DNA from 2 places in the Bacillus sp. FSL K6-0138 genome. Region 1 is predicted to be linked to the other one. Evidence: predicted binding sites of a transcription regulator. Region 1 holds the regulator's gene; the other holds the start of a gene.
The links. Region 1 encodes Rex, which represses fermentation and respiration genes when NADH is low (regulators of the CRP and FNR family bind a similar motif). Its sites were predicted from a motif close to TTGTGAAATATTTCACAA; they were not measured.

Region 1 (15,435 bases):
TCAAGTTCAGTCGTGAATCCTTTGGATTCTTCGATCGTGATGACACCGTCGTTGCCGACGCGTTCCATCGCTTCGGCGATCAGGCTTCCGACTTCTTCGTCAGCAGCAGAGATAGAAGCAACTTGTGCGATAGACTCTTTGCCTTCGATCGGTTTAGAGATTTCTTTCAGGTTTTCTACCGCTACTGCAACAGCCTGCTCGATTCCTTTACGGACGCCCACAGGATTAGCTCCGGCTGTTACGTTTTTAAGGCCTTCGCGGATCATCGCTTGAGCAAGAACAGTCGCCGTTGTCGTACCGTCGCCGGCAACGTCGTTCGTTTTGCTGGCAACTTCAGCAACAAGCTTTGCACCCATGTTTTCGAACGCATCTTCAAGCTCGATTTCTTTCGCGATGGTTACACCGTCGTTTGTGATAAGCGGAGAACCGAATTTTTTCTCAAGAACGACGTTGCGTCCTTTAGGTCCCAATGTTACCTTTACAGCATCAGCCAATGCATCTACACCGCGCAGCATGGAACGGCGGGCTTCTTCGCTAAACTTAATATCTTTTGCCATGTGATTCGAACCTCCTCAGGATTATATAAAGATTTTATTTAAGACTTAGCCGATAACAGCTAAAATGTCGCTTTCACGCAGGATTAAGTAGTCAGTACCTTCATATTTCACTTCAGTACCGGCATATTTTGAGAAGATGATGCGGTCGCCTGTTTTTACTTCTAATGCCACGCGTTCTCCGCTCTCTAATACACGGCCTGAACCGGCAGCAACTACTTTACCCTCTTGGGGTTTTTCTTTTGCGGAGTCAGGAAGTACGATTCCGCTAGCAGTTTTTTCTTCAGACTCAACGAGCTCAATGACAACGCGATCACCTAATGGCTTTAACAATGAAACAACCTCCTCAATATTTTCATATGTAATTTTAGCACTCACACTCATTGAGTGCTAACACAATTCTTATAATAAAGAATCTCCCTGGCAATTTCAAGTGATAAGTCTAAAAATTTTTGCGCTTGCAAGTTTCCGTTTCCCTTTCCCATCCGATAATTTAATAAGAGTGTGTTACAATAAATGTAGTCTGCTTTAGATTCTAGAAAAGGAGTACATACGGCTTGAGAAAACAATACTGGTTTATTATTTTGACATACGTCCTCATGCAATTGTCGTCCATCGTCGGCGTGCCTCTGCTTTACCTGCTCGGCGTAGGAAAAGGACAGACTCCCGTTCAAGCAAAGCTGACGCTGACAAGCGTATGGTCAGTCATTGCCTTTTTGCTCTGTCTCGTCATCGTGCTGCTGATTTTAAGGACAGTGCCGAAAACAACGCTTCGAAACAGGCCGAAAGCATCGATTGGGGCATCGGTAGCCTGGGCGGTCGGCGGCGTTTTTCTCGCGATTTTTGCTCAGTCAATTGCTGCCATGATTGAAATGACGCTATTCGGGGCCAATCCCGAGTCGGAAAATACGCAAATGATCATGAAATTGATTCAGGCATTGCCGCTCATGGTCATCGTCTCTTCTGTGTTCGGCCCCATTCTGGAAGAAATCATTTTCAGAAAGATCATTTTCGGAGCTATATATGAAAAAACGAATTTCTTTATCGCTGCTCTGTTCAGCTCCGTCCTTTTCTCGGTTGTCCACATAGATTTCTCACACTTTTTAATCTATGCGGCAATGGGCTTCACATTCGCTTTTTTGTACGTCAGGACAAACCGGATTATCGTGCCGATCTTTGCCCACGTCGCCATGAATACGTTTGTCGTGATCATGCAGACGTTTCAGGGCCAGATTCAGGACTATTTGGAACGGGTTGAAAAAGTGCAGCTGATTATCGGAGGATTTTTATGATGAGAAGCCCGGTGTTTTGGGGCGTGATGTATTTTTTGACGGGCGTGCTGTTTACGTATCTGGCAGCGACCTCTCCGGGGAATATGTGGTCGTTCTACACCATTCTCCTGATGCTGTTCGCCGCCTATAACATCAGCATTTCCTTCAAAATGTTCGCCCTTTCAAAGCGGAAAAAATAAAGAAAAAGAGCCATTCTCTCAAAAAGAGATGGCCCTTTATTTTAAAAATGCCTGATTGGCTTCCTGAATGACGGCTTTCTGCGCTTTCCTGTAGGAAATTCTCGAAATGATGATGCTGATTTCATACAGGATCAAAAGAGGCGCTGCCACCATAAAATCGGACAACATATCAGGAGGCGTGATGAACGCCGCGATGACGAACAAAAAGAAGTATGCATACTTCCTGATCTTAGCCAACATCATGGGCGTCACCAAACCGAGCCTTGTAATGAACATAATGATCACAGGCATCTGAAACAATAAGCCGAAAGGAAGCGTCAGCTGTATTAAAAACTGAAAATACTCATAAATCCCGATGACTTGATTCACCTTAAGATCATCGGAAAGATTCGTCATAAATTCAACGACAAACGGAAATAAAATAAAATAAGAAAAAGCAATGCCGCCTAAAAAAAGTATGATCGATACAGGAATATAGCTTAGCGTCACTTTGCGTTCTTTTTCATACAGCCCCGGGCTGATAAAAGCCCACAGCTGGTACAAGACAAGCGGCGAGGTCATCACAGCGCCGATAATGACAGCGAACTGCATGTATACCAAGAGCGGATCGGTCAGTTTAAACGCGTTCAGCGTCAGCAGTTTCGCTTCATCGGTCTGCTGCAAATAAAGAATGATCGGCTTAGCCAAAAAGAAGCCCGCCATGACAAAAACGGCAAAAAAGAAGGCAATGAACACGAGCCGTCTTCGCAGTTCAATAATATGTTCCAGAAGCGACATTTCTCTTCCCTTCATCAATGTCATCCCATCCTACTGATCTTCTTTCTTTTTTTCGCTTTCGTCGTCTGCCAGACCTCTTGTTGCGTTTTTAAACTCCCTTAGCGTCTTGCCTGCTGCCTTTCCCAGTTCAGGAAGTTTTTGCGGACCGAAAATCAGAATCGCCAAGATAACGATTAAAATAAAGCTTCCAGGACCGATTGTCGGCATGTAAAAGCCTCCCCCTTTCCGTCATTTTTCTTCTGTCATTGAATAATGCTTCAGAAAATATACCAATGACTGAAGTTCAACCGCTAAATCTATATGATGAATTCGAATGTGTTCCGGCACATTCAAACGGGCCGGCGTAAAATTGAGAATGCCTTTAATACCGAGCGCAACAAGCCTGTCCGTAATAGGTTGGGCGGCCTGGGCCGGGACCGTCAAAATCGCGACGGGAATATCGTTTGTCAAATGCTTTTCAAGGTCATTTAAATCGTAAACGGGAACGCCTCCGACTTCTTTTCCGATTTTGCTTTCATTGATATCGAAAGCCATTGAGATTTTCGTATTGTTGTTTTTAATGAAGTTGTAATGGAGAAAGGCTGTCCCTAAATTTCCTACGCCGATAAGCGTTACGTTTGTCATTTCATCCTGGTCGAGCGTCTTTCTGAAAAAGGACAGCAAATAATTCACATTATAGCCGTAGCCTTTTTTGCCGAGTGCACCGAAATATGAAAAGTCCCTCCGAATCGTGGCAGAATCGACTTTTACGGCATCGCTCAATTCAGCGGATGAAACACGCTGCTTTCCGGATGCATGAAGGTTTTTTAAAAAACGATAGTATAGCGGCAGCCGCTTAGCTGTCGCTTGCGGAATTTTTGAATGATCCAAGTTCATAAACGATCCTCCATGTTTACATCAGCTTTTTCCCTTTTATAGTCACCGCTTTTCCCGCCTGTTTTTTCAGCGAGATAGGTCGGTCCTATCACCATTCCCTTATCCGCAGCCTTGCACATGTCATAGACGGTCAGCGCACATACGGAAACTGACGTTAACGCTTCCATTTCCACACCTGTGCTCCCTTTTGTCTTGACGGTTGACTGAATATGCAGGATGCTGTTCTGGTCTTTTTCTTCCCATCGAAAGGCGATGTCGACTCCCTTCAGAGCGATCGGATGGCACATCGGGATGATGTCGGACGTTTGTTTTGCCGCCATGATTCCTGCCACCTGAGCCACAGCCAGCACATCGCCTTTCCCCATCTCCTGGTTTTTGATTTTTTCATGCACGTCTCTTTTCATAGACACGCTTGAGAAAGCTACAGCAGTTCGCACTGAAGCTTCCTTTTCGCTTATATCAACCATCTTGGCTCTGCCTTGTTCGTTAAAATGCGTAAATTGGTTCATCATTATAAAACTCTCCTTACTAAAGATCATACACTATTTTTTTCAATCTGTCTTTTCCTTTTGGTTAAAATCTTCCAGACTCCGCTTAATTGTTTGCTGACTGCTATCTGATAGGCTACACTAAAAATAGCAAACAAGAGGTGAAATAAATCATGATGATTTTACAAGTCAATCAGCTCTCAAAATCGTTTGGAGCCGATTCCATTTTAACGAATATAAAGCTGGAAGTCAGATCCCGGGACCGGATTGCGATCGTCGGGCGCAACGGAGCCGGAAAATCGACTTTTTTGAAAATTATCGCCGGCAGGCTTTCTTATGAAAAAGGGGACATCATCAAGCCGAAGGATTTAACAATCGGCTACCTTGATCAGCATTCGGGACTCGATTCAAAGCTTTCAATAAAAGAAGAATTGCTGACTGTATTCGATCATCTGAAAGCGATGGAAAAAGAGATGCGCTCAGTCGAAGAGCAGATGGCGCATGCTGCACCCGACAAGCTTGAATCGTTAATGAAAACGTACGACAGACTGCAGCAGGAATTTAAAGATAAGGGCGGCTACCAATATGAAGCCGACGTCAGATCCGTGATCCATGGTCTCGGATTTGCCGGATACGGCGACACCGCGCGCGTCCAGGATTTAAGCGGAGGACAAAAAACGAGGCTCGCTCTCGGAAAAATGCTACTGGCCAAACCTGACCTGCTCATTCTCGATGAACCGACGAACCACCTTGACATCGATACGCTTACCTGGCTTGAGCAATATTTGCAAAACTACAGCGGAGCGATACTCATCGTCTCCCATGACAGGTACTTTCTTGATAAGGTTGTCACCCAGGTGTACGAAATATCCCGCTCCAGGAGCAAAAAATACATCGGAAACTACAGCGATTATCTGAAATTAAAAGCTGAACAGCTTGAAAAAGAAATGAAACTGTATGAAAAGCAGCAGGATGAAATCGCCAAACTCCAGGACTTCGTCGACCGAAACCTGGCGAGGGCTTCAACGACAAAACGCGCACAAAGCAGGCGCAAACAGCTTGAACGGATGGACGTCATGGATAAACCGCTCGGCGACGAAAAATCGGCCTCCTTCCGTTTTGACATTGCCCGGCAAAGCGGAAACGACGTCCTGCGCGTTCAGGATTTGACGGTCAGCTACCAAGATCAGCCTCCGCTCCTCCGCTCGCTCTATTTTCAAATTTCGCGCGGTGAAAGCGTGGCCCTTGTCGGCCCTAACGGAGTAGGCAAATCAACCCTTTTAAAAACGCTGATTCAAAAGCTTAAACCCCTTACAGGCACGATATCAACCGGTTCACACGTCTCGATCGGCTATTACGACCAGGAGCAGGCTGAACTCCATTCGTCCAAGCGCGTGCTTGACGAGCTTTGGGACGACTACCCCGAGATGAATGAGAAAGATATCAGAACATGCCTCGGGAATTTCCTGTTTTCCGGAGACGATGTCTTAAAGCCTGTTCACGCCCTGAGCGGCGGCGAAAAAGCACGGCTCGCGCTCGCGAAGCTGATGCTTCAAAAAGCCAATTTTCTCATTCTTGACGAGCCGACAAACCATCTTGACTTGGACAGCAAAGAAATATTGGAAAATGCTTTGATCGATTATCCGGGAACGATTTTGTTCGTGTCCCATGACCGCTATTTTATCAACCGCATTGCAACAAAAGTATTCGAGCTTTCACCTGAGAAAGTGGAAGAATATTTAGGAGACTACGATTATTATACGGAAAAAAAGGCCCAGCAGCTTGAGCTTAAAGCACTGGAAAAGCAAAATACAGACGAGCAAAGCAAACCTGATGCAGATAAGGCCAAAACAAAGCGGAGCTATGAAGAAGAAAAGGAATGGAAGAGAAAAGAGCGGCAGCGGCAGCGCCGCATAGACGAAATCGAAACGCGCATCACGGCCATCGAAGAAACAATTGAACAAAATGAGGAGCTGCTCTGCGAACCCGACGTCTTTCAAGACCACGAAAAGGTTCAGGAGATCAACTCCGAAAACGAGCGCCTGAATAACGAACTTGAGCACTTATTATCCGAATGGGAAGCACTTTCTACAGAAGAATAAAGATCAAAGCCGCTTCAATCGATGAAGCGGCTTTTTTATCCACAAAACAAACCCTTTGTTTACAAGAAAGAAAGCGATTTACCCACAATATCCACAAAAAACATAATATTTATTCACATTATTAACAAGTAAAAAAACTTCTATATAACAGGTTTTTTAATATTATTAACATGCCTGTGGATATATGTTAACAAGCTGTTAATAACTAAAAAAACCTCACGGTGTGTGAGGTTTTTAGTAAGATGTCAGCTCCAAGCCGGGCTGGCCATTCATATCATATTTTCCCCTGATTCCTTTTTCGAAAGCGACGGTTCCTGCCGCTGCAATCATAGCCGCATTATCTGTGCAAAGCGAAAGCGGCGGAATGAGCAGCTCGATGTCCGGATATGCGGAAAATGTCTCTTCAAGGGCCGTTCTAAGCCCCTTGTTTGCCGCAACTCCTCCGGCAAGCATAACCTGTTTGACTCCGTAAGCCTTGGCAGCCCGCTTCGTTTTCGTTACGAGCACGTCGATGACGCTTTCCTGGAAACTTGCGGACAAGTCCTCCGGCGATATCGTTTCCCCTTTTTGCGAGGCATTGTGAAGCGTGTTGATCACCGCTGATTTAAGGCCGCTGAAGCTGAAGTTATATGAGCCCTCTTCAAGCCAGGCCCGCGGCAATGGTACGTTGGCTTCGCCTTTTTGCGCGAGCTTATCAATATGAGGCCCTCCCGGATAAGGCAGTCCCATCGTTCTGGCTACTTTATCGTATGCTTCTCCTGCCGCATCATCGAGCGTTTCGCCGATCACTTCAAATGAACCGTGTTCCTTCATATACACAAGCTCCGTGTGCCCGCCTGAGACGACTAAAGCAAGCGCCGGAAAGCGAAGCTCTTGGACAAGCCGGTTGGCATAAATATGGCCTGCAATATGGTGAACGCCGACAAGCGGAATCTTGCGGGCAAAACTCAGTGCTTTCGCTGCGTTTACGCCGATCAGCAATGCGCCGACAAGCCCGGGGCCTTCAGTTACCGCAATTGCATCAATATCGTCAAAAGACATGCCTGACTGTGAAAAAGCTTCCTCAAGCACGATCGTCATCTGCTCTACGTGGTGTCTTGACGCAATTTCCGGAACGACCCCTCCAAAACGTTTGTGGCTTTCAATTTGCGACGCTACAACGTTTGTTATAATGTCTTTACCGTTTTTTACGATGGCGGCAGCGGTTTCATCACAGCTTGTCTCAATTCCCAATACATACAAATCTTTTTTATGATTCATTCAGTCTCACCCACATTAATAAAGCATCTTCTCCGTTATCAGTATAATAATTTTTGCGAATTCCCCCCGGCTGAAAACCGAGTTTTCGATATAAGCTTTGGGCGATATGGTTCGACACCCTCACCTCTAAAGAAAGCTGAGCTGCTTTTTTCATCAGGCACAGTTTCATGGCGGCTTTTAAAAGCTCTTCTCCGTAACGGCGCCCGCGATATTCAGGCAAAACGGCAATGTTCGTAATCTGCGCATCATCCAGCACAATCCAGATCCCGCAGTATCCGATGATTTGCTCTTCTACTTCGAGGACGAGATAATGAGCATACATATTGTGATGGAGCTCATGATAGAACGATTCTTTTTTCCAAGGGGACGAAAAAGAGCGTTTTTCGATTTCATACACTTGATCGACATCATTTGATTTCATGTCACGTATGACCATTTGAGTATTCATGGCTCCACCCGCTATTTTTGTTTTTCCAGCCATTTGGCTTCCGCTTCTGCCAAACGGACATAGTTTGGCACAAGGCCGTGCGTTGGCTCCGGCTCTTTCCGCTCCCCGATCAAGGCCAATTCGGAAGGGCGGGGGAGGTGAAGGGAAGCGCCTCCGATCACCGCCTGCTTACCGAGCATCTTTTCGATCATATCTTTATGAATATCTGTATCATTTCCTAAAAACAGCACTTGCTGCTCAATGTCTTTCAGCTTTTTCAGCCAATCTTCAAGCAGAATATTTTGATCGCCTTCCAGGGTCTCCAGCCTGTTATTGTCGTCATAGCGGTACAATCCTGTATAAACCTGTCCACGCCTTGCATCAAACAACGGACAGATGACGCCCGAGAAAAAACGGCCGTTGGCGGCTAACACTTCCAGGCTCGAAACTGATGCCGCGGGAATGTTCAACGACCAGGCCAGCGTTTTGGCTATCGTGACGCCGATGCGCACTCCGGTATAAGATCCAGGCCCTTTCGCAACTGCGATTTTGCTCAGATCAGAAGGCTCCAGGCCGCACTCCTGAAGCAATTCATCAATCGCAGGCATCGCCCGGACGGAATGATTTTTTTTCAGGTGTGATATGTGCTCGGCAATTACCTTTCCGTCCCGGACTAACGCAACGCCAAGCGTCAGGTTAGATGTATCAATTGCTAGTGTCGTCATGTTCGCTTATCTCCCTGCAAAGTTTTTCGTACCGATTGCCTTTTGGCGTCAAAGTGAGCTTCCGCTCATCTCCGCCGAGTCTTTTGATGACAACCTCGAGGCGTTCTTCGGGAAGCTGCTCTTCGATCAAATGGGCCCATTCGACAAGGCAGACCCCTTCCCCTTCAAAATATTCATCCAAACCGAGGTCTTCTGTTTCATCTTCCATTCTGTAAACGTCCATATGAAACAGCGGAAGAGCACCTTCCCGGTATTCCTTTATGATCGTAAAGGTCGGACTGTTGACAACCCGCTGAATCCCGAGGCCTTCAGCAAAGCCTTTTGTAAAAGTCGTTTTTCCGGCTCCGAGATCGCCCTCCAATGTAATGACATCCCCTGGCTGAACAAAGCGCGCCGTAAGCTTAGCGATGCTCTTTGTCTCTTCGGGTTCCGTCGTTTTCCATTCCAATGTTTTCAACTTTATGTCACCTGTCTTGTCTAAAATGATTATAGCCTTTTTTCTCAAGGAGAATGCGGTCTTGCCCTCGATAATAGAACACGTTTGCCTCCCCGGATCTGCTGACTGCGCCGATTTTGTAAACGGGCACTCCACAGCTTGTGCATTCCCGGTCAAATCGCTCCCATTGATCGCTTGAAATCGTACCGACAAGCTCAAAATCCTCGCCGCCGAACAAGACCCACTCTTCCCATTCTGAACGCAGCTTATGTAAATCCGAAGATCTTGGTATCAAATCTTGATAGATGTCTATGGAAACACGGCTTGCTTCAGCAATTTCATTCAATTCGCTCGCAAGTCCGTCACTGATATCGTTAAGCGCAACGCTTTGATAACGGGAACAGATCAAACCGGCTTTGACACGTGGCACAGGTCTTTTGTGCCGCTCAATAAAATGCTCAATGAGACGCTCATCCTCTGCAGATAGTTCTCCCAATAAAAATGACAGCCCTGCTGCTGATGAACCAAGTTCTCCTGTCACAAAGACGATATCTCCCGGTCTGGCATGGCTTCGCAAACACGCTTTTCCTTTTTCGACTTCACCGATCACCGTAACCGTAATGACCATTTGTCCATGAGTCGATACCGTATCACCGCCGATTACATCCATTTGGTATAGTTTCGCCAGTTTGTTCATTTCTTCATACATCGCCTCAATATCGGCTTCGCGCCAGCCTGACGGAACAGCGATGGACACAAGGTAAAACTTTGGGATTCCCCCCATTGCTGCAATATCGCTAATATTGACAGCCAACGCTTTATACCCGATATCAGCAGGCGTTGAATGTGACGAAAGAAAATGAACACCGTCTACCATCGTATCGACACAAACGATTTCCTGGTATCCCTTTTTTGATTCGTAAACAGCGGCATCGTCTCCAATACCGATTTCGATTTCCCTGTGAAAAAGAGAGCGCGGCGTGATCCTTTGTATCAGCTCAAATTCATCCATAAGATAACATGCTCCTTTAGTGCTTAAAGCGGCAATAAAAAACACTAACAATAGTTTATCGAATTATCACCAATAAAGAAAGCTTGGCAGAACCAAGCTGAAAAAAAGCATAAAAAAAAACGAAAACATTATGATTTCGTTTGTGTACAAATGGCGGTCCGGACGGGACTCGAACCCGCGACCTCCTGCGTGACAGGCAGGCATTCTAACCAACTGAACTACCGGACCATTTAATATGTATGAGATATTTTGGTTGCACCCTTCGGGCACTCCTCATTTAATGAGTAATTTTTGGTTGCGGGGGCAGGATTTGAACCTGCGACCTTCGGGTTATGAGCCCGACGAGCTACCGAACTGCTCCACCCCGCGATGAAGGATATGTTAAAAATAACAGCTTGGCGGCGTCCTACTCTCACAGGGGGAAACCCCCAACTACCATCGGCGCTGAAGAGCTTAACTTCCGTGTTCGGCATGGGAACGGGTGTGACCTCTTCGCCATCGCCACCAAACTGTTATTGAGAGGTGTTCTCTCAAAACTAGATAACGATATGACATTCATGTTTGGTTAAGTCCTCGATCGATTAGTATCTGTCAGCTCCATGTGTCGCCACACTTCCACCTCAGACCTATCAACCTGATCATCTTTCAGGGATCTTACTTCCTTAACGGAATGGGAAATCTCATCTTGAGGGGGGCTTCATGCTTAGATGCTTTCAGCACTTATCCCGTCCGCACATAGCTACCCAGCGATGCCCTTGGCAGAACAACTGGTACACCAGCGGTGCGTCCATCCCGGTCCTCTCGTACTAAGGACAGCTCCTCTCAAATTTCCTGCGCCCGCGACGGATAGGGACCGAACTGTCTCACGACGTTCTGAACCCAGCTCGCGTACCGCTTTAATGGGCGAACAGCCCAACCCTTGGGACCGACTACAGCCCCAGGATGCGATGAGCCGACATCGAGGTGCCAAACCTCCCCGTCGATGTGGACTCTTGGGGGAGATAAGCCTGTTATCCCCGGGGTAGCTTTTATCCGTTGAGCGATGGCCCTTCCATGCGGAACCACCGGATCACTAAGCCCGACTTTCGTCCCTGCTCGACTTGTAGGTCTCGCAGTCAAGCTCCCTTGTGCCTTTACACTCTGCGAATGATTTCCAACCATTCTGAGGGAACCTTTGGGCGCCTCCGTTACCTTTTAGGAGGCGACCGCCCCAGTCAAACTGCCCACCTGACACTGTCTCCCTGCCCGATAAGGGCAGCGGGTTAGAAGGTCAATACAGCCAGGGTAGTATCCCACCGATGCCTCCACCGAAGCTGGCGCTCCGGTTTCCAAGGCTCCTACCTATCCTGTACAAGCTGTACCAACATTCAATATCAGGCTGCAGTAAAGCTCCACGGGGTCTTTCCGTCCTGTCGCGGGTAACCTGCATCTTCACAGGTACTATAATTTCACCGAGTCTCTCGTTGAGACAGTGCCCAGATCGTTGCGCCTTTCGTGCGGGTCGGAACTTACCCGACAAGGAATTTCGCTACCTTAGGACCGTTATAGTTACGGCCGCCGTTTACTGGGGCTTCAATTCGCACCTTCGCATAAGCTAAGCGCTCCTCTTAACCTTCCAGCACCGGGCAGGCGTCAGCCCCTATACTTCGCCTTACGGCTTCGCAGAGACCTGTGTTTTTGCTAAACAGTCGCCTGGGCCTATTCACTGCGGCTCTCTCGGGCTTGCACCCTAACAGAGCACCCCTTCTCCCGAAGTTACGGGGTCATTTTGCCGAGTTCCTTAACGAGAGTTCTCTCGATCACCTTAGGATTCTCTCCTCGCCTACCTGTGTCGGTTTGCGGTACGGGCACCTCTCACCTCGCTAGAGGCTTTTCTTGGCAGTGTGGAATCAGGAACTTCGCTACTATATTTCACTCGCCATCACAGCTCAGCCTTTGCGGGAAACGGATTTGCCTATTTCCCAGCCTAACTGCTTGGACGCGGATATCCAATACCGCGCTTACCCTATCCTCCTGCGTCCCCCCATTGCTCAAACGGTGAGGAGGTGGTACAGGAATATCAACCTGTTATCCATCGCCTACGCCTTTCGGCCTCGGCTTAGGTCCCGACTAACCCTGAGCGGACGAGCCTTCCTCAGGAAACCTTAGGCATTCGGTGGAGGGGATTCTCACCCCTCTTTCGCTACTCATACCGGCATTCTCACTTCTAAGCGCTCCACGAGTCCTTCCGGTCTCGCTTCACAGCCCTTAGAACGCTCTCCTACCACTGTTCGCAAGAACAGTCCGCAGCTTCGGTGATACGTTTAGCCCCGGTACATTTTCGGCGCAGAGTCACTCGACCAGTGAGCTATTACGCACTCTTTAAATGGTGGCTGCTTCTAAGCCAACATCCTGGTTGTCTAAGCAACTCCACATCCTTTTCCACTTAACGTATACTTTGGGACCTTAGCTGGCGGTCTGGGCTGTTTCCCTTTCGACTACGGATCTTATCACTCGCAGTCTGACTCCCAAGGATAAGTCTTTGGCATTCGGAGTTTGACTGAATTCGGTAACCCGGTAGGGGCCCCTAGTCCAATCAGTGCTCTACCTCCAAGACTCTTACCTTGAGGCTAGCCCTAAAGCTATTTCGGAGAGAACCAGCTATCTCCAGGTTCGATTGGCATTTCACCCCTACCCACACCTCATCCCCGCACTTTTCAACGTGCGTGGGTTCGGGCCTCCATTCAGTGTTACCTGAACTTCACCCTGGACATGGGTAGATCACCTGGTTTCGGGTCTACGACCACGTACTCATGCGCCCTATTCAGACTCGCTTTCGCTGCGGCTCCGTCTTTTCAAACTTAACCTTGCACGGGATCGTAACTCGCCGGTTCATTCTACAAAAGGCACGCCATCACCCGTTAACGGGCTCTGACTACTTGTAGGCACACGGTTTCAGGATCTCTTTCACTCCCCTTCCGGGGTGCTTTTCACCTTTCCCTCACGGTACTGGTTCACTATCGGTCACTAGGGAGTATTTAGCCTTGGGAGATGGTCCTCCCGGATTCCGACGGAATTTCACGTGTTCCGCCGTACTCAGGATCCACTCAGGAGAGAACGAAGTTTTGACTACAGGGCTGTTACCTCCTATGGCGGGCCTTTCCAGACCTCTTCGTCTACCTCGTTCTTTTGTAACTCCGTATAGAGTGTCCTACAACCCCAAGAGGCAAGCCTCTTGGTTTGGGCTGTTCCCGTTTCGCTCGCCGCTACTCAGGGAATCGCATTTGCTTTCTCTTCCTCCGGGTACTTAGATGTTTCAGTTCCCCGGGTCTGCCTTCACATATCCTATGGATTCAGATATGGATACTGCTCCATTACGAGCAGTGGGTTTCCCCATTCGGAAATCTCCGGATCAAAGCTTGCTTACAGCTCCCCGAAGCATATCGGTGTTCGTCCCGTCCTTCATCGGCTCCTAGTGCCAAGGCATCCACCGTGCGCCCTTTCTAACTTAACCGTTAAAAAGAATCACTACAGAAAATTCATGTGAATGTCTTACAATCGTTATCTAGTTTTCAAAGAACAACGCACAGGATGTGCTAACACATGCGTTGCCACAGGACGTGGCGTCTTTAGCAGGTGTCTCCTATGTCGAAGAATCAAATGATCCTTCAAAACTAAACAAGAACTAAACGCACCTGCCTGCAAGACCGCAAGGTCTTACATTCCGTATAATATCCTTAGAAAGGAGGTGATCCAGCCGCACCTTCCGATACGGCTACCTTGTTACGACTTCACCCCAATCATCTGTCCCACCTTCGGCGGCTGGCTCCAAAAGGTTACCTCACCGACTTCGGGTGTTACAAACTCTCGTGGTGTGACGGGCGGTGTGTACAAGGCCCGGGAACGTATTCACCGCGGCATGCTGATCCGCGATTACTAGCGATTCCAGCTTCACGCAGTCGAGTTGCAGACTGCGATCCGAACTGAGAACAGATTTGTGGGATTGGCTTAGCCTCGCGGCTTCGCTGCCCTTTGTTCTGCCCATTGTAGCACGTGTGTAGCCCAGGTCATAAGGGGCATGATGATTTGACGTCATCCCCACCTTCCTCCGGTTTGTCACCGGCAGTCACCTTAGAGTGCCCAACTGAATGCTGGCAACTAAGATCAAGGGTTGCGCTCGTTGCGGGACTTAACCCAACATCTCACGACACGAGCTGACGACAACCATGCACCACCTGTCACTCTGCCCCCGAAGGGGAAGCCCTATCTCTAGGGTTGTCAGAGGATGTCAAGACCTGGTAAGGTTCTTCGCGTTGCTTCGAATTAAACCACATGCTCCACCGCTTGTGCGGGCCCCCGTCAATTCCTTTGAGTTTCAGTCTTGCGACCGTACTCCCCAGGCGGAGTGCTTAATGCGTTTGCTGCAGCACTAAAGGGCGGAAACCCTCTAACACTTAGCACTCATCGTTTACGGCGTGGACTACCAGGGTATCTAATCCTGTTCGCTCCCCACGCTTTCGCGCCTCAGCGTCAGTTACAGACCAGAGAGTCGCCTTCGCCACTGGTGTTCCTCCACATCTCTACGCATTTCACCGCTACACGTGGAATTCCACTCTCCTCTTCTGCACTCAAGTTCCCCAGTTTCCAATGACCCTCCCCGGTTGAGCCGGGGGCTTTCACATCAGACTTAAAGAACCGCCTGCGCGCGCTTTACGCCCAATAATTCCGGACAACGCTTGCCACCTACGTATTACCGCGGCTGCTGGCACGTAGTTAGCCGTGGCTTTCTGGTTAGGTACCGTCAAGGTACCGCCCTGTTCGAACGGTACTTGTTCTTCCCTAACAACAGAGTTTTACGATCCGAAAACCTTCATCACTCACGCGGCGTTGCTCCGTCAGACTTTCGTCCATTGCGGAAGATTCCCTACTGCTGCCTCCCGTAGGAGTCTGGGCCGTGTCTCAGTCCCAGTGTGGCCGATCACCCTCTCAGGTCGGCTACGCATCGTTGCCTTGGTGAGCCGTTACCCCACCAACTAGCTAATGCGCCGCGGGTCCATCTGTAAGTGGTAGCGAAAAGCCACCTTTTATGTTTGAACCATGCGGTTCAAACAAGCATCCGGTATTAGCCCCGGTTTCCCGGAGTTATCCCAGTCTTACAGGCAGGTTACCCACGTGTTACTCACCCGTCCGCCGCTGACCTAAGGGAGCAAGCTCCCGTCGGTCCGCTCGACTTGCATGTATTAGGCACGCCGCCAGCGTTCGTCCTGAGCCAGGATCAAACTCTCCATAAAATGGAACGCAGATTAAGTTCGTCACATCCTGTGACGA
Region 2 (15,435 bases), 1.6 Mb from region 1:
GGCGTTGAATTCTTAACAGGTCTACCTGTTACAAATGTAGAAGGTAATGTCATTGATCTGAAAGACGGATCAAAAGTGGTTGCCAACACATTTGTTTGGACCGGCGGCGTACAAGGAAACCCGCTTGTCGGCGAATCAGGTCTTGAAGTCAACCGCGGACGCGCGACTGTAAACGAATTCCTTCAGTCTACATCACATGAAGACGTGTTCGTTGCCGGAGACAGCGCCGTTGTCTTTGGTCCAGACGGCCGTCCATACCCGCCGACAGCGCAAATTGCATGGCAAATGGGCGAACTGATCGGATACAACCTGTATGCATACTTAGAAAACAAATCATTGGAAACGTTCAGCCCTGTTAACTCAGGCACGCTTGCAAGCCTTGGCCGCAAAGACGCGGTTGCCATCATCGGCGCCAACTCAACAGCCTTGAAAGGTCTGCCTGCTTCCCTGATGAAAGAAGCGAGCAATGTCCGCTACCTAAGCCACATTAAAGGTCTGTTCAGCCTGGCATACTGATAAAATTCCAGCGCTACTTATAGTGTAAACTATAAGTAGCGTTTTTTTATGCCCTAAATTTGACGGGAAAATGAAATATTTTGAAATTAGGCCCTTGAAAAGGGTATATCCGGCCCCTTTTTGAAATAAAGTATTAAAACATGCCTAAAGGGGAGAAAATACATGAACAAGACCATTAAGATCAGCTTGTGCATCATGATGATTGCCGTATTGGCGCTCTTCTCCCGCCTCAATCCGGAAGAGCCCGCCGCCGTTGCTGCAGAAAATAAAGACGGGCTGTCCGCTGAGCTTGACCGGCTTTTAAAAGAAGAGCCCGCCTTGCAGGGGGCGCTTGCCGGAATCAGCGTCAGATCCGCCGAAACCGGAGAAGTCGTCTACAGCCATATGGGGGACGTCCGGCTGAGACCCGCATCGAGTCTCAAGCTTCTGACAGCTGCAGCTGCGCTTTCTGTGCTAGGCGGGGATCATACGTTTGCAACAGAGGTGCTGGCTGACGGTGCGGTGAAAGGGAGAACCTTAAAAGGAAACCTTTATTTAAAAGGGAAAGGCGACCCTACGCTGCTCCCGGCCGATTTTGATCAGATGGCCGAAGCTCTCAGCCAAAAAGGCATTAAGCGGATTCGGGGAAATCTGATCGGGGATGATTCCTGGTATGACGATGTCCGCTATTCGACGGACGTATCCTGGAGCGATGAACATACATATTACGGCGCACAGGTTTCCGCTCTTACCGCGTCACCGAATGAAGACTATGATGCCGGCACGGTCATCGTCGATGTCACACCCGGCCGAAAAAGCGGCGACAAACCGGCGGTGACGGTCTCCCCGAAAACGGGGTATGTGAAGATCGTCAATCATGCAAAAACCGTACCGGCAAACGGGGAAAAAGACATCACAATCGAACGGGAACACGGCACAAATACGATCCAAATCAAAGGAACGATTCCAAAGGAAGCATCAAGAGCAAGGGAATGGGTTTCGGTTTGGGAGCCTGCGGGCTATGCGCTTGATTTGTTTAAACAGGCGCTCGACCGGAAAGGCATTCAAGTGCTTGGAAAAGCAAAAACCGCAACCACCCCGAAAAATGCGCGGCGCATCGCAGTCCGCCGATCGATGCCGCTTTCGGAACTGATCGTGCCTTTTATGAAGCTCAGCAACAACGGCCATGCCGAAACGCTGGTCAAGGAAATGGGGAGGGCGGTCAAAAAAGAAGGAAGCTGGGAGAAAGGGCTTGAGGTTTTACATGAAAAGCTTCCCGGTTTTTCAATTGATCCGGACAACGTCCTTCTGAGAGACGGTTCAGGCATCTCCCATATCAATCTCATCACCGCACATCAGATTACAAACCTGCTGTATTCCGTACAGGATGAACCATGGTTTTCCTCTTATCTTCGTTCACTGCCGGTTTCCGGCGAAAGCGACAGAATGGTTGGCGGAACATTGCGCAACCGGATGAAAAACCCAGAGCTCAAAGGCAAAGTCAAAGCGAAAACGGGCTCTCTTTCGACCGTCAGTTCTTTATCCGGCTATGTTGAAACGAAAAGCGGGAAAACGTTGATTTTCTCAATTATCTTAAACCAGCTGTTGGACGAAGAAAAAGGAAAAGAGATCGAAGACAAGATCGCCGAACGGTTGGCCGGCCAATGACATCACCTTCCCTTGCTCCCGGGCTGTTCCGGGACGGCCCGATTTTTTTCAAAAGCCAACATCTTCGCATTTTATAAGATTCCGTGCCTCCTTTTGAATCGCAAAACGAAAAGTGAAAGATATCATTATTTTTCTTCGTCCCCGGGCAGATACCATTAACATTCATATGATTTAACACCAATAGATTTAAAAGGAGGAAGGAGCCGGCGAATGCGAAAAGTTTGGCACGTATACGTATATTTACTGCAGCAAGCCGGTCTATTCCCCCGGGGGGAGATTTTAGTCTGCCTATGGTCAAGCGCCGGCTTTTTCATGAAGATGATCCGGGGAGCAATGAAGACGAATACGTCGGTGACTACTTTTCTCCCGATGAATGTCATGTAGTAGACCACTCTGGAAAATATGTGAATGTGACGTTTTATGAATAATGTGAGATAAGCCCGCCGCTTTAGAGTCGGAGGGTTTTTTGTTTTCCACCGGAAGAATTCTCTTGTATAACAGATAGTCGTTATCTAACTATTATTATAATACAGATGAAATGTTGAATTTCTTGCCCTCAGCTTGCCATCTTCAATTTGTGTATGTTCTAAGAACTTTGTTCATAACTTCACATAATGTGTGACTTTTTTCACATTCAAAACTGTTCTACCCAACATAAGATAAAAATGTAGCATCTGTTATACAAATCGAATGATAAAAGAGGTGGATAACATGGAACAATGGAAAGGCTTCACCACAAATGTATGGCAAAAAGAAGTAAACGTGCGGGATTTCATTTTGAACAACTTTCAGCCTTATGAAGGTGACGAATCGTTTCTGCAGCCTCCAACCGAAGCAACAACCGCATTGTGGGATCAAGTGATGGAATTGTCGAAAAAAGAGCGCGAAAACGGCGGGGTTCTCGATATGGATACGGAAATCGTATCAACGATTACCTCGCACGGACCGGGGTATCTGAATCAAGATCTGGAGAAAGTCGTCGGCGTTCAGACAGATGCGCCGTTTAAGCGTTCTCTTCAGCCTTTCGGCGGAATCCGCATGGCAAAGCAGGCATGTGAGTCTTACGGTTTTGAATTAGATCAGGAAGTAGAACGAATTTTTACGGATTACCGGAAAACTCACAACCAGGGTGTATTTGACGCGTACACAGATGAAATGAAGCTTGCCCGTAAAGTCGGCATCATTACCGGGCTTCCGGATGCATACGGGCGCGGCCGGATCATCGGAGACTACCGGCGGGTCGCACTTTACGGCGTCGATTTCTTAATCAATGAAAAGAAAAAAGATGCAGCCGCCACTTCCAAGCTGATGACTGAAGAAAACATCAGGCTGCGTGAAGAGCTGACCGAGCAGATTCGGGCCCTGCACGAATTAAAAGATATGGCAGCCCGCTACGGCTTCGATATTTCAGAGCCGGCTTCAAACGCAAAGGAAGCGTTTCAATGGCTGTACTTTGCATATTTAGCTGCCATCAAAGAACAAAACGGAGCGGCGATGAGCCTTGGCCGCGTCTCGACTTTCCTGGATATATACATTGACAGGGATTTGCAGAACGGGGTACTGACAGAGCAGGAAGCTCAAGAACTTGTCGACCATTTCGTCATGAAGCTGCGCTTAGTCAAATTCGCCCGGACCCCGGATTACAACGAATTGTTCAGCGGCGACCCGACGTGGGTAACCGAATCGATCGGCGGAATGGCTCATGACGGACGTCCTCTTGTTACGAAGAACTCTTTCCGTTTTCTTCACACGCTTGATAATCTGGGGCCTGCACCCGAACCTAACCTAACCGTGCTTTGGTCTGTCAGACTGCCTGAACGGTTTAAACAATATTGTGCAAGCATGTCCATTAAAACGAGCTCGATCCAGTATGAAAACGATGACATTATGCGTCCCGAATACGGTGATGATTACGGTATCGCATGCTGCGTATCGGCGATGGAAATCGGCAAACAAATGCAGTTTTTCGGAGCACGCGCCAACTTGGCGAAAGCGCTTCTATACGCAATTAACGGCGGAAAAGACGAAAAGCATAAGATTCAAGTCGGACCGGAAATGCCGCCTGTCACATCAGACGTTCTGGACTACGAAGAAGTGATGCATAAGTTTGACCAAACGATGGAGTGGCTTGCAGGGCTGTATATTAACACGCTGAATGTCATCCATTACATGCACGACAAATACTCTTATGAACGAATCGAAATGGCGCTTCATGACACCGATATTCTCCGTACAATGGCAACAGGCATTGCAGGGTTGAGCGTTGTGGCCGATTCGTTAAGCGCTATCAAACATGCAAAAGTAAAAGTGATCCGGGATGAAAACGGCATCGCCGTTGATTTTGAAACAGAAGGCGATTTCCCTAAATACGGAAACAACGATGACCGCGTGGACAAGATTGCTGTCGAGATTGTTGAAACATTTATGAAGAAGCTGCGCAAACATCAAACATACCGCCAGTCGCTTCCGACGATGTCCATCTTAACGATTACATCAAACGTCGTCTACGGGAAGAAAACGGGAAATACGCCTGACGGCCGCCGGGCAGGAGAGCCGTTTGCCCCTGGAGCAAATCCGATGCACGGACGCGACACAAAAGGTACGCTTGCTTCCCTTTCATCGGTCGCAAAACTGCCTTACAGCTATGCGATGGACGGAATTTCGAATACATTCTCGATCGTTCCGAAGGCTCTCGGCAAGGACGATGCAAGCCGGGCCGTCCATTTAGCGAGCATACTTGACGGGTATGCCAAAAAAGCGGGGCATCACTTAAATGTCAACGTATTCAACAGGGAAACCTTGCTTGATGCGATGGAGCATCCGGAAGAGTATCCGCAGTTAACCATTCGCGTATCAGGCTATGCGGTCAACTTCATTAAGCTGACAAAAGAACAGCAATTGGACGTGATCAGCCGTACGTTCCACGAATCAATGTAACTTAAAATTAGGCGGAGCGCCCTTTTCGCTGCGCTCCCATCACAAGGGGGGATCTTCATGATGAACGGACGCATCCATTCGATTGAAACATTCGGTACCGTCGATGGTCCTGGGATTCGATATGTCGTTTTTATGCAAGGATGTTTATTGCGCTGCCAATTTTGCCATAATGCAGATACATGGGAAATCGGAGCGGGACGGGAAATATCCGTTTCCGAAATCGTCGATGACGTTCTCTCATACCTCCCGTATATGGCGTCTTCCGGCGGCGGAATCACGGTCAGCGGAGGAGAACCGCTTTTACAGCTTCCCTTTTTGACAGAATTGTTCAAGGCGTGCAAACAACAAGGCATTCATACGGCGCTTGATTCTTCAGGGGGATGTTATTCAAAAGCACCGGCGTTTCAGGAACAGATCAGCGAATTGATGCAATATACCGATCTTGTTTTGCTCGATCTTAAACAAATCAACCGCAAAAAGCATCTGGAACTGACCGGAATGCCGAATGACCACATCCTCGATTTCGCGACATTTCTCAGCGAACGCCGCATCCCTGTCTGGATTCGCCACGTTCTCGTTCCGGGGATCACAGATATTGACGAAGATTTAAACGATCTCGGAACGTTTATCGGCGGACTTTCGAATGTCGAAAAGGTGGAGGTTCTCCCATATCATGAACTCGGCGTCTATAAGTGGGAAGCGCTCGGCCTTGAGTATCCTTTAAAAGGAATCGAACCCCCTGCCGAAGAACGGGTTAAACATGCATACAAATGCTTAACCGCTCACTTGAATCACAGACACCCGTTTACTGAAACGCTTGCATAAAAGCATTCGTTTTTAATAATAGTAAAACAGATGTGAGAAGCCGGGCGAAAGCATAATTTAAACGGCACAAATTCATAAAGCAGGGTGGATAGCATGATGTATCATTTGTATTCTCATAACGACTTAGACGGAGTCGGATGCGGAATCGTCGCAAAGACGGCCTTCGGCGAACAGGTGGAGGTTCGCTACAATTCGGTCACGGGACTGGACATCCAAGTCGAAAGATTTTTAGATCGGGCGAAAGACAAGCGAAAACAGGGCGGCTTGTTCATCACGGACTTATCCGTCCATCAGGAAAATGAAAACAAACTGAATGAATACGCCGAAGCGGGCGGAAAGGTCAAACTCATCGACCATCATAAAACAGCGCTGCATTTGAACGAATACCCGTGGGGCCTTGTGAAAGTCGAATATGAAGACGGAAGGCTCGCATCGGCCACTTCTCTTTTTTATGAATATTTAGCAGAGAACGGCCTGATCGAGAAAACGAAAGCAATGGACCAATTTGTCGAGCTCGTCCGGCTATATGATACATGGGAATGGGAGGAAGCGGGCGTTCTTGAGGCGAAACGGCTGAACGACTTGTTTTTCATGGTGTCCATTGACGAATTTGAAGAAAAAATGATCCGTCGCCTGAAAGAAAATGACGAATTTTCCTTTGACGAATTCGAGGAAAAGATCCTCGATATGGAAGAAGAAAAGATTGAACGGTACATTCGCAGGAAAAGGCGGGAAATCGTACAAACTTTCATCCATGGGCATTGTGTCGGAATCGTCCATGCCGAAAGCTACCATTCAGAGGTCGGCAACGAACTCGGAAAAGAATTTCCCCATCTTGATTACATCGCCATTTTAAATATGGGCGGCAAAAAAGCGAGCCTCCGGACCATTCATGATGAAACAGACGTCTCTGAAATCGCCGGCACTTTCGGCGGCGGAGGCCATGCTAAAGCAGCCGGCTGCCCGTTGACAGACGAAGCGTTCAGGCTGTTCGTGCAAGAGCCGTTTCCGGTGGAACCGATCAAAGCCGATGCTTTCAAAAACATATATAACTTGAAAGAATCTGAATACGGCTCCCTTTATGAAAACAGGGAAGAAGACCAATTTTACCTCTTTTCGGCTGAAGACGGCTGGAGCATTCAATTAAACGGGGTCACACAAAACGAAACATTCGCTTCGTTTGAAGAGGCGGAACGGTTTATCAAAAGAAATTATGCGGCATGGCTGGTTCGGGATGAGACATTTGTCCGATTTCTGATGCAGCGTGTCAAAGAGCATCTCAATACGACAGGCTAAGACATTAACATGTCTTAGCCTGTCATCGTTATCATATACAAAACCGTCTTTTTGACATATAATAACAGAAAGTTCTGATTTTTCAAAAAAAGGGAGGATGCTCATGAACATGAGTTCTGAAAACTGCCAAGCAAAGGAATTCAGGGCGGTATGGATCGCCACAGTCACAAACATCGACTGGCCTTCGCGAAAGGGCCTTGCCGCGGAACAGCAAAAAGAAGAGTACCTGAAGCTCTTGAATGATGTGACAGAGATGGGCATGAACGCAGTCGTCGTTCAAATCAAACCGACGGCCGACGCTTTTTATCCTTCTGCATACGGACCTTGGTCAGAGTATTTAACAGGCGTCCAAGGAAAAGATCCCGGATACGACCCGCTCGCCTTTTTGCTTGAAGAAGCCCACCGAAAGAACCTTGAATTCCATGCATGGTTTAACCCTTATCGAATCACGATGAATCATACCGATTTGAACAGGCTCGCGGCAGATCATCCGGCGAGAAAGCACCCGGAATGGGTCGTCCGTTACGGCAGCCAGCTGTTTTACAATCCCGGCATTCCCGAAGCGCAGGACTTTATCGTCGAAGGAATCGAAGAAGTCGTCAAAAACTATGAGATTGACGCCGTTCACATGGACGACTATTTCTATCCGTATAAAATAGCCGGAGAGGAGTTCCCTGATTCTGAAACGTATGAGAAATACGGCAAAGACCGTTTCACCGACATTGAGGATTGGCGGCGGGACAATGTCAACCAGCTCGTCAAACAAATCAACGCCGCCATCAAAAAAGAAAAACCGGCCGTCAAATTCGGCATCAGTCCGTTCGGCGTCTGGCGGAACAAGGCGAAGGATCCTTCAGGCTCGGACACAACCGCCGGAATGACCAACTATGACGACCTTTATGCGGATACGAGAGAATGGATTCAAAAAGGATATATCGATTATATCGCTCCGCAAATCTATTGGAGCATCGGTTTTGCCCCCGCGTCCTACGATATTCTGGTTGCCTGGTGGAAGAATGAAGTGGCCAATCGCCCCGTGCATTTATACATTGGACAAGCGGCCTATAAAATCAACAACAATTCTGATCCGGCCTGGTCAGACCCTGAAGAATACCCGAGACAGATCGCCTTAAACCGCGCCTCGAATGTTTTAGGAAGCATTCATTTCAGCCTGAAGGATCTAAACCGCAACCCGCTCGGCGTCAAAGACAGGCTGACGGGCGACCTGTATCACGCTCCCGCGCTGATTCCCGGCATGCCGTGGCTTGAGACTTCCAAAAACTGAACGGAAACGGAGAGGAATCAAGACCCCGTCCGGCGAATTAAAGAAAGGAACAAAAAAGGCCGGAGCTGATAGAAATATGGATCGCATAACTGCTGAAATCAGGGATCGCAGCATCGATATAGGTGGTGAAGATGAATATCATTTTGACTCCTTAAAACCGATTTTGAAAGACAAAAGATTTGTATTTCTCGGTGAAAGCGGACATTGCGTCAAAGAATACATCACGGCTAAAATCAGCCTCATCCGCTTTCTGCATCGGGAGATGGGGTTCAATGTTGTTGCGTTTGAAAGCGAATTGGGAGATTGCACAATCGGTGACTTTTTTTCCTCTGAATACAGCGCCGAAGAGTTTATGCGCGGCTCCATCGGGAAGATCTGGCACAACCAGTTTGTCCTCGAATTGTTCCGTGAGCTGAAGGAATCAGAGGGGCTTCACTTAACAGGTATTGACGTCCAACAGAGCAGGAAAAAGCACTTTTCCTCCTTTTTGGAGAAGTATTTGACAGGACGGATCCGACAGCAGTACATCGACTTTGACCGCCTTGCAAATGAGCTGCTTGACAAGAATGGAATATTCAAATGGCGCTTTCGAAAAACGGCCGAAGAAACCGCCAAAATGGGAAAAGAATTAATCGAAGGACTTGAAAAACAAACGTTTCCTTCGGCAATGCTGCATAAGGTCGTGATGCAGACGATTGAGAACAGGCTGAATTACGTCAAGGCCAACTTTCAAAAAAGCTTCTCCAAATTGTTTGAATACCGGGACGAATTAATGGCAAAAAACCTGGAATTTTTATCAACACACATCTATCCCGCTGATAAGTTCGTCATTTGGGCGCACAACCTTCATATCAAAAAACAGAGCAGTGCCAGCCGTTTGTCCCGGTACCGCTCATTTGCCGAGAATCTCCCGCCATTGATGAAAGAAAAGAGTTTTGTGATCGGGTTGTATGCAAAAGAAGGAAGGATGGGAGATTACAGCGGCCGCGATTATCCGATAAAAAAAATGAGTCATAAGCATATGGAATGGCTGCTCAGCCATTCGCCTTATCAAAATTCGTTTGTGCGCTGCAGCCATGAATGGGGACAGAAAAAGTATAGAGCGTTTGAAGGAGGCGGTCTGCGCACATCGTTTGTCCCGGCGCGGCAATATGACGGGATATTATTCTTCAAAAACGTGCATCCGGTAACAATAAACGAACAAGTCAAATAAGCATTCCCGAATTCTAAAATTCGGGATTTTTTTGGATTAAAAATCGTGTTTGCAGTAAACCTTAATAGATAAAGACAAAAAAAGAAAGGTTTACTTGACATGGATATTTTCTTAGCCATTTTACCCGCAATCTTTTGGGGCAGCATCGTATTGTTTAACGTCAAATTAGGCGGAGGACCGTACAGCCAAGTGCTCGGAACGACGATCGGCGCATTGGTTTTTTCCATCGGTGTCTATTTTTTCGTCCAACCCGACTTATCGCCGCGCATTTTTGCAGTCGGTATCATTTCAGGCGTATTTTGGGCGCTTGGCCAGGTGAACCAGCTGAAAAGCATTAAGCTGATCGGCGTTTCAAAAACGATGCCGATCTCAACCGGGCTTCAACTCGTATCCACCTCCTTGTTCGGCGTTCTCGTGTTCCACGAATGGGCGACGACGGTCTCGATCGTTCTCGGCGTGCTGGCGCTGATTTTCATCATCGTCGGCGTCGTGTTGACGTCATTGGAAGACCGCCGGAGCCAGGACAACCATGAGGAAAAAAACGGAGACATGAAAAAAGGGATTGTGATCTTGCTCATTTCGACATTAGGTTACCTTGTGTATGTCGTCGTGGCTCGGTTCTTTCATGTCAGCGGCTGGGCCGCTCTTTTTCCTCAAGCCATCGGGATGGTGGCAGGAGGATTGCTTTTCACATTCAGGCACCATCCCTTTAATTTCTACGTAATCAAAAACATTATTCCAGGTTTAGTCTGGGCGGCGGGAAATTTGTTTTTATTCATTTCCCAGCCGCGGGTCGGCGTGGCGACAAGCTTTTCATTATCGCAAATGGGGATCATCATTTCGACACTCGGCGGAATTATTATCCTTGGTGAAAAAAAGACAAAGCGCCAGATGGTCGGGATCGTCATCGGGATCATCCTGATCGTCATTGCCGGCGTAATGTTAGGAATCGCAAAGGCATAAAAAGGACGGCGCATCGGCCGTCCTTTTTTTATATCGTAACCATAGCCGTAAGCGGCAGATGATCAGAGGCTTCGGGGCTCTTGGTGACAACTCCGGCAGCGGTCACATGAAGAGAGGGACTTGCAAAAATGTAATCGAGCCGTTTTTTCGGACGGTGCGACGGGTAAGTGAAACCCGCACCGTCCCCGGCATCTTCCCACACATCGCGAAGCACTCCTGTGACTTTTTTCCAGCCTCTTGAACGGGGCTTCATATTCCAGTCCCCCAATACAATCGCCGGCTTTTCAAGCTTCTGAAGCCTGCCTGTGATATAGCCGGTCTGCTTTCGATGGAGAGAGGGGTGCAAGCTCAAATGCGTCACAAACACATAAAGGAGCCGCCCGTCGATGTCAATGGCTGTTTCGAGCAATGATCTTCCTTCAATCAGCCCCGGGACAAAATTGAACAGATGATGCTGTTCGTCCACAATCGGAAATCGCGACAAAAGGGCATTTCCATATTGCCTTTTTAACTGGGAACCTTTTGAACGTAATGAAACGGACGGGCTGTAGGCATGCTCCATCCCCAGCTCTTTTGCGAGCCGGCTGATTTGATCTTCATACCGGCTTCTTTTCAAAAAGTGCCGATCGACTTCATTAAGGCCGATAATATCAGCGCCGCTCTCAGCGATCAACTCGGCAATCCTTTGCAAATCAAGGCGCTGATCGGTGCCCTTGCCATGGTGAATATTAAACGTCATGATGCTGATATCCATTCATATCCCGCCTGTTCGATAGATTACAAATATTTTGCCTCTGAACCCGGCAAATTATTTTCGGACAGTTCGAAAGCATCGTATAATCTTAGGCGGAGGGATTATGTTGTACAAAATTATTATGACGCTTTTCACGACACTTTTGATGATCATTCAGATCGGGGTGCTGTATTTTTGGCTGTTCGATTAGAAGGATCTGTATACGGAACTGGGACTTCTCTGCTGGAACGGGTCGATCTTAGCGGGGGCGGTCATCTGCATCGTGTACTTCACATTGCTGAAAAAGGGGGCATTTTCCTCTATCTTCAAAAAGCTCGTTCTTTCCTCAACGGTCATGGTAATCGTTTTACACTTGGCATCATTCGTTATCGACTTTGCGGCAAATTCTATGCCATAAAACAAAGAATGATTCCTTGGTTATTTTAAATGAGGAGGAGATGCCATGGCCGGACGGATAAAGCTCGATTCTCGCAAATCGCGGCCATGATCAAGGAAGAGCGCCGAGAGCAGCGGCTTTTTATTCTCTCCGCGACGATTTTCCAGAGCGTGAATCAGCGGCGGCCGTTCTCGGCCAATTAGATGATGACGACATACAGCCACTAAAAAGAAAAGCAAAACGGTATCATGCAGATAGGCGGGGGAAAGCTCCGCCATTTTTGGGCTGCGGAGCACCCGTTTTGCCGCATTTGGACATATGCTTATATATACGCTGTGAAGAAGGCGGGGGATAAAAGTGACCATGTTTTTAGCTGTTATCATATTTCTGCTGACGCTTACATTCGTCATATGGCAGCCGAACAATTTATCAATCGGCTGGTCGGCGTGCGGCGGGGCAGTACTGGCGATCATCGCCGGGGTCGTTGATTTTCAGGATGTACTAAACGTAACCGCGATCGTCTGGAATGCGACATTAACCTTTGTGGCAATCATCATAATTTCACTTATTCTCGATGAAATCGGATTTTTCGAGTGGGGGGCATTACATATGGCGAAGGCGGCGGAAGGAAACGGGATTCGCATGTTTGTATATGTTTCCGGTTTAGGTGCCATTGTCGCCGCATTATTCGCCAATGACGGAGCCGCGTTAATTTTGACGCCGATCGTTCTATCGATGGTGCGCGCTTTGAATTTTCCGGAAAAACTCGTGTTTCCGTTTATTATCGCGGGCGGGTTTATTGCCGATACCACATCGCTTCCGCTCGTTGTCAGCAACCTTGTCAACATCGTGTCGTCCGATTTCTTTCACATCGGCTTTATCGAATATGCGGCAAGAATGGTGATTCCAAACGTGTTTTCACTGCTTGCGAGCATCACCGTACTTTATATATTTTTCAGAAAGAGCATACCGCGGCATTATGACGCAACGCATCTGAAACAACCAGGGGAGGCAATCAAAGATCAAAGCATATTCCGTTTGTCATGGTTCATATTAGCCATCCTTTTATTCGGCTATTTCATCAGCGAGCTGTTTTCCATTCATGTATCAATTATCGCCGGCGCGACAGCCATCTTTTTCTTAATCGCTGCGAAAAAGAGCCCAGCTGTCCGCACAAAGCAAGTTCTGAAAGGAGCCCCCTGGGCGATCGTTTTTTTCTCGGTCGGGATGTATGTCGTCGTATACGGATTAAAAAATGCAGGCTTAACGGAAATTCTTGCATGTATCATTCAAGCTGCAGCCGGTCAAGGGCTGTTTGCCGGAACGATCGGAATGGGATTTATCGCCGCTTTTCTGTCATCAGTTATGAATAATATGCCGACCGTGATGATTGACGCGCTTTCCATTCAGCATACCGAAACCCACGGAATCATGAGGGAAGCACTGATCTACGCCAATGTCATCGGCTCCGATCTCGGGCCGAAAATAACGCCGATCGGCTCATTAGCGACGTTTTTATGGCTTCATGTCCTTTCTATGAAAGGCGTGAAAATCTCTTGGGGAACCTACTTCAAAACAGGCATCATCCTGACGATCCCGACGCTTTTTATCACCCTTGTCGGGCTTTATATCTGGCTATTGATCATTCACTAAGATGACTCCGCCGCATGTCAGGCGCGAACATTGGGGCTTTGATGATCCGACAAGAGCTAAAGGAACAGATGAGAAGAAATGGGCATTCTTCCAGCGTGTGAGGAAGAAATCGGAGAACGGGTGAAACGTTTTGCGGAAACAGGGGAATCCGTGATCTGAAAAAAGTCGATTTTAACCATCGGCTTTTTTATTGCTCTATGGTAATTTTTATTTTATTTTTCAACCTAGCTGCTTTAAAATCGGTCCGAGCAAGGTTAAACGGGACTGACTTCATGCCGTTTTCCTGACCCGCTCATGTAAAATAGCAAACCGTTCTTCGGATTCCGCAATTGATAACATGAATTCTCCATAAATTCCGCTTTTGCACGATTTCAAGAGATTAAGGCGGTTGTCCTTTTTATATCATGACAGTTGAATAACAAGAACGAATGTTCTATAATCTTTATGAGCATCGTTGAAGGTTATGAAGTACTATGTGTTAAAAATATAAAGAATGTTACATGCTGGGGAGGTTATATTTTGAAACCGCGAATCACGGTCATTACACTGGGAGTAGATGATGTAGAAAAGGCGCTTCATTTCTACCGGGATGGATTGGGGCTTCCGTCAGACGGCATCGTCGGCGAGGAGTTTGAACACGGTGCCGTTGCTTTTTTCGACTTACAGCCGGGCCTTAAGCTCGCCGTTTGGAACCGGAAGGATATTGCATATGATACGAACCTTAACAAGACAATGCCAAGCCCGACCGAATTCACGATCGGACATAATGTTGGAAGCAAAGCAGAAGTCGACGAAGTCATGCAACAGGCAAAGACAGCAGGCGCCGTCATAACAGTCCCGCCGCATGATACGTTTTGGGGCGGCTATTCGGGGTATTTCCAGGACCCTGACGGCCATTTGTGGGAAGTCGTCTGGAACCCTCAGTGGGAAATCGAATAGCAAAGTACAAACCCATCGATGAAAGGTGGGTTTTTGTTTTGCCTGAAAATCAACAATTGACAGATCTGTTATAACTGTTTATATTGTATATATACAGTTATAACGAATTGAGGGATGTTATGCTTGAATATTTTGATTTCAAACACATCAGATGAACCGATTTATTTGCAGATCGTAAACCAATTAAAGGAGCATATCGTCAAGGGGGAGCTCGCGGAATCACAGCCGCTCCCATCGATCAGAAGCCTGGCCAAAGAGCTGAAAATCAGCGTGATTACGACAAAACGGGCCTATGACGAGCTGGAGAAAGAAGGATTCATCGTCACCGTGGCCGGAAAAGGATCGTATGTCGCAGCCATCAACACGGAGATGCTGCGGGAGACGAAAGTGAAACTGATCGAAGAAAAAATGACCGAAGCAATCAATGAAGCCAAGCTTGTCGGCTTGTCTTTGAAGGAACTGCAAGACATGCTCAAGCTGATATATGAAGGGTGGTAACAATGAGCAACATACTGGAAATAAAAAATGTGTCGAAAAGCTATCAAGATTTCTCTTTGAAAAATGTAAGCATTACCCTGCAAAAAGGCTACATCATGGGCTTTATCGGACCGAATGGAGCGGGTAAAAGTACGACGATCAAACTGATCATGAACATCATCAAAAAAGACAGCGGCGACATCAGCATTTTCGGCCTTGATCATGAGCGGCACCAACTTGACATCAAACAGAGAATCGGCTTTGTCTATGACGAAAATCATTTTTATGAAGAACTGACCATTGAGGAAATGAAAGGGATCGTCAGCCCGTTTTACGCGAGGTGGGATGAAGCCGTTTTTCAGCAATACGCTAAAGACTTTCGCCTTCCTTTAAAAAGGCGGATCAAAGATTTGTCAAAGGGGATGAAGATGAAGTTTTCGTTGGCTATCGCACTTTCGCATCATGCCGATCTATTGATCATGGACGAACCGACTTCAGGACTTGATCCTCTCGTCAGATCTGAGCTGCTGGATGTGTTGCAAACATTGCTGCAG

Region 2: pflB (formate C-acetyltransferase) is a predicted target of Rex. The motif match lies at 2,780-2,797, and genes of this name have one in related genera.

The regions. Positions count from the first base shown of each region.
Region 1 is NZ_CP150286.1:748,313-763,747, reverse strand. It holds gene groL (chaperonin GroEL) at 1-557, opposite strand, end outside; gene groES (co-chaperone GroES) at 603-887, opposite strand; gene MHB78_RS04160 (CPBP family intramembrane glutamic endopeptidase) at 1,112-1,846, shown strand; gene MHB78_RS04155 (YdiK family protein) at 1,846-2,025, shown strand; gene tatC (twin-arginine translocase subunit TatC) at 2,062-2,826, opposite strand; gene MHB78_RS04145 (twin-arginine translocase TatA/TatE family subunit) at 2,833-3,009, opposite strand; gene MHB78_RS04140 (redox-sensing transcriptional repressor Rex) at 3,031-3,678, opposite strand; gene moaC (cyclic pyranopterin monophosphate synthase MoaC) at 3,675-4,187, opposite strand; gene MHB78_RS04130 (ABC-F family ATP-binding cassette domain-containing protein) at 4,340-6,268, shown strand; gene tsaD (tRNA (adenosine(37)-N6)-threonylcarbamoyltransferase complex transferase subunit TsaD) at 6,503-7,528, opposite strand; gene rimI (ribosomal protein S18-alanine N-acetyltransferase) at 7,518-7,976, opposite strand; gene tsaB (tRNA (adenosine(37)-N6)-threonylcarbamoyltransferase complex dimerization subunit type 1 TsaB) at 7,988-8,680, opposite strand; gene tsaE (tRNA (adenosine(37)-N6)-threonylcarbamoyltransferase complex ATPase subunit type 1 TsaE) at 8,661-9,137, opposite strand; gene thiL (thiamine-phosphate kinase) at 9,145-10,128, opposite strand; tRNA gene MHB78_RS04100 (tRNA-Asp) at 10,280-10,356, opposite strand; tRNA gene MHB78_RS04095 (tRNA-Met) at 10,421-10,497, opposite strand; rRNA gene rrf (5S ribosomal RNA) at 10,522-10,637, opposite strand; rRNA gene MHB78_RS04085 (23S ribosomal RNA) at 10,690-13,621, opposite strand; rRNA gene MHB78_RS04080 (16S ribosomal RNA) at 13,849-15,398, opposite strand.
Region 2 is NZ_CP150286.1:2,365,755-2,381,189, forward strand. It holds gene MHB78_RS12495 (NAD(P)/FAD-dependent oxidoreductase) at 1-516, shown strand, start outside; gene dacB (D-alanyl-D-alanine carboxypeptidase/D-alanyl-D-alanine-endopeptidase) at 679-2,163, shown strand; gene MHB78_RS12505 (hypothetical protein) at 2,454-2,591, shown strand; gene pflB (formate C-acetyltransferase) at 2,854-5,100, shown strand; gene pflA (pyruvate formate-lyase-activating protein) at 5,158-5,925, shown strand; gene MHB78_RS12520 (oligoribonuclease) at 6,022-7,221, shown strand; partial or broken gene MHB78_RS12525 (family 10 glycosylhydrolase) at 7,355-8,497, shown strand; gene MHB78_RS12530 (erythromycin esterase family protein) at 8,583-9,719, shown strand; gene MHB78_RS12535 (RhaT/GlcU family sugar-proton symporter) at 9,819-10,682, shown strand; gene MHB78_RS12540 (endonuclease/exonuclease/phosphatase family protein) at 10,711-11,436, opposite strand; gene MHB78_RS12545 (hypothetical protein) at 11,401-11,862, shown strand; gene MHB78_RS12550 (hypothetical protein) at 11,854-12,090, opposite strand; gene MHB78_RS12555 (arsenical efflux pump membrane protein ArsB) at 12,176-13,465, shown strand; partial or broken gene MHB78_RS12560 (arsenate reductase) at 13,467-13,624, shown strand; gene MHB78_RS12565 (VOC family protein) at 13,985-14,404, shown strand; gene MHB78_RS12570 (GntR family transcriptional regulator) at 14,528-14,902, shown strand; gene MHB78_RS12575 (ABC transporter ATP-binding protein) at 14,905-15,435, shown strand, end outside.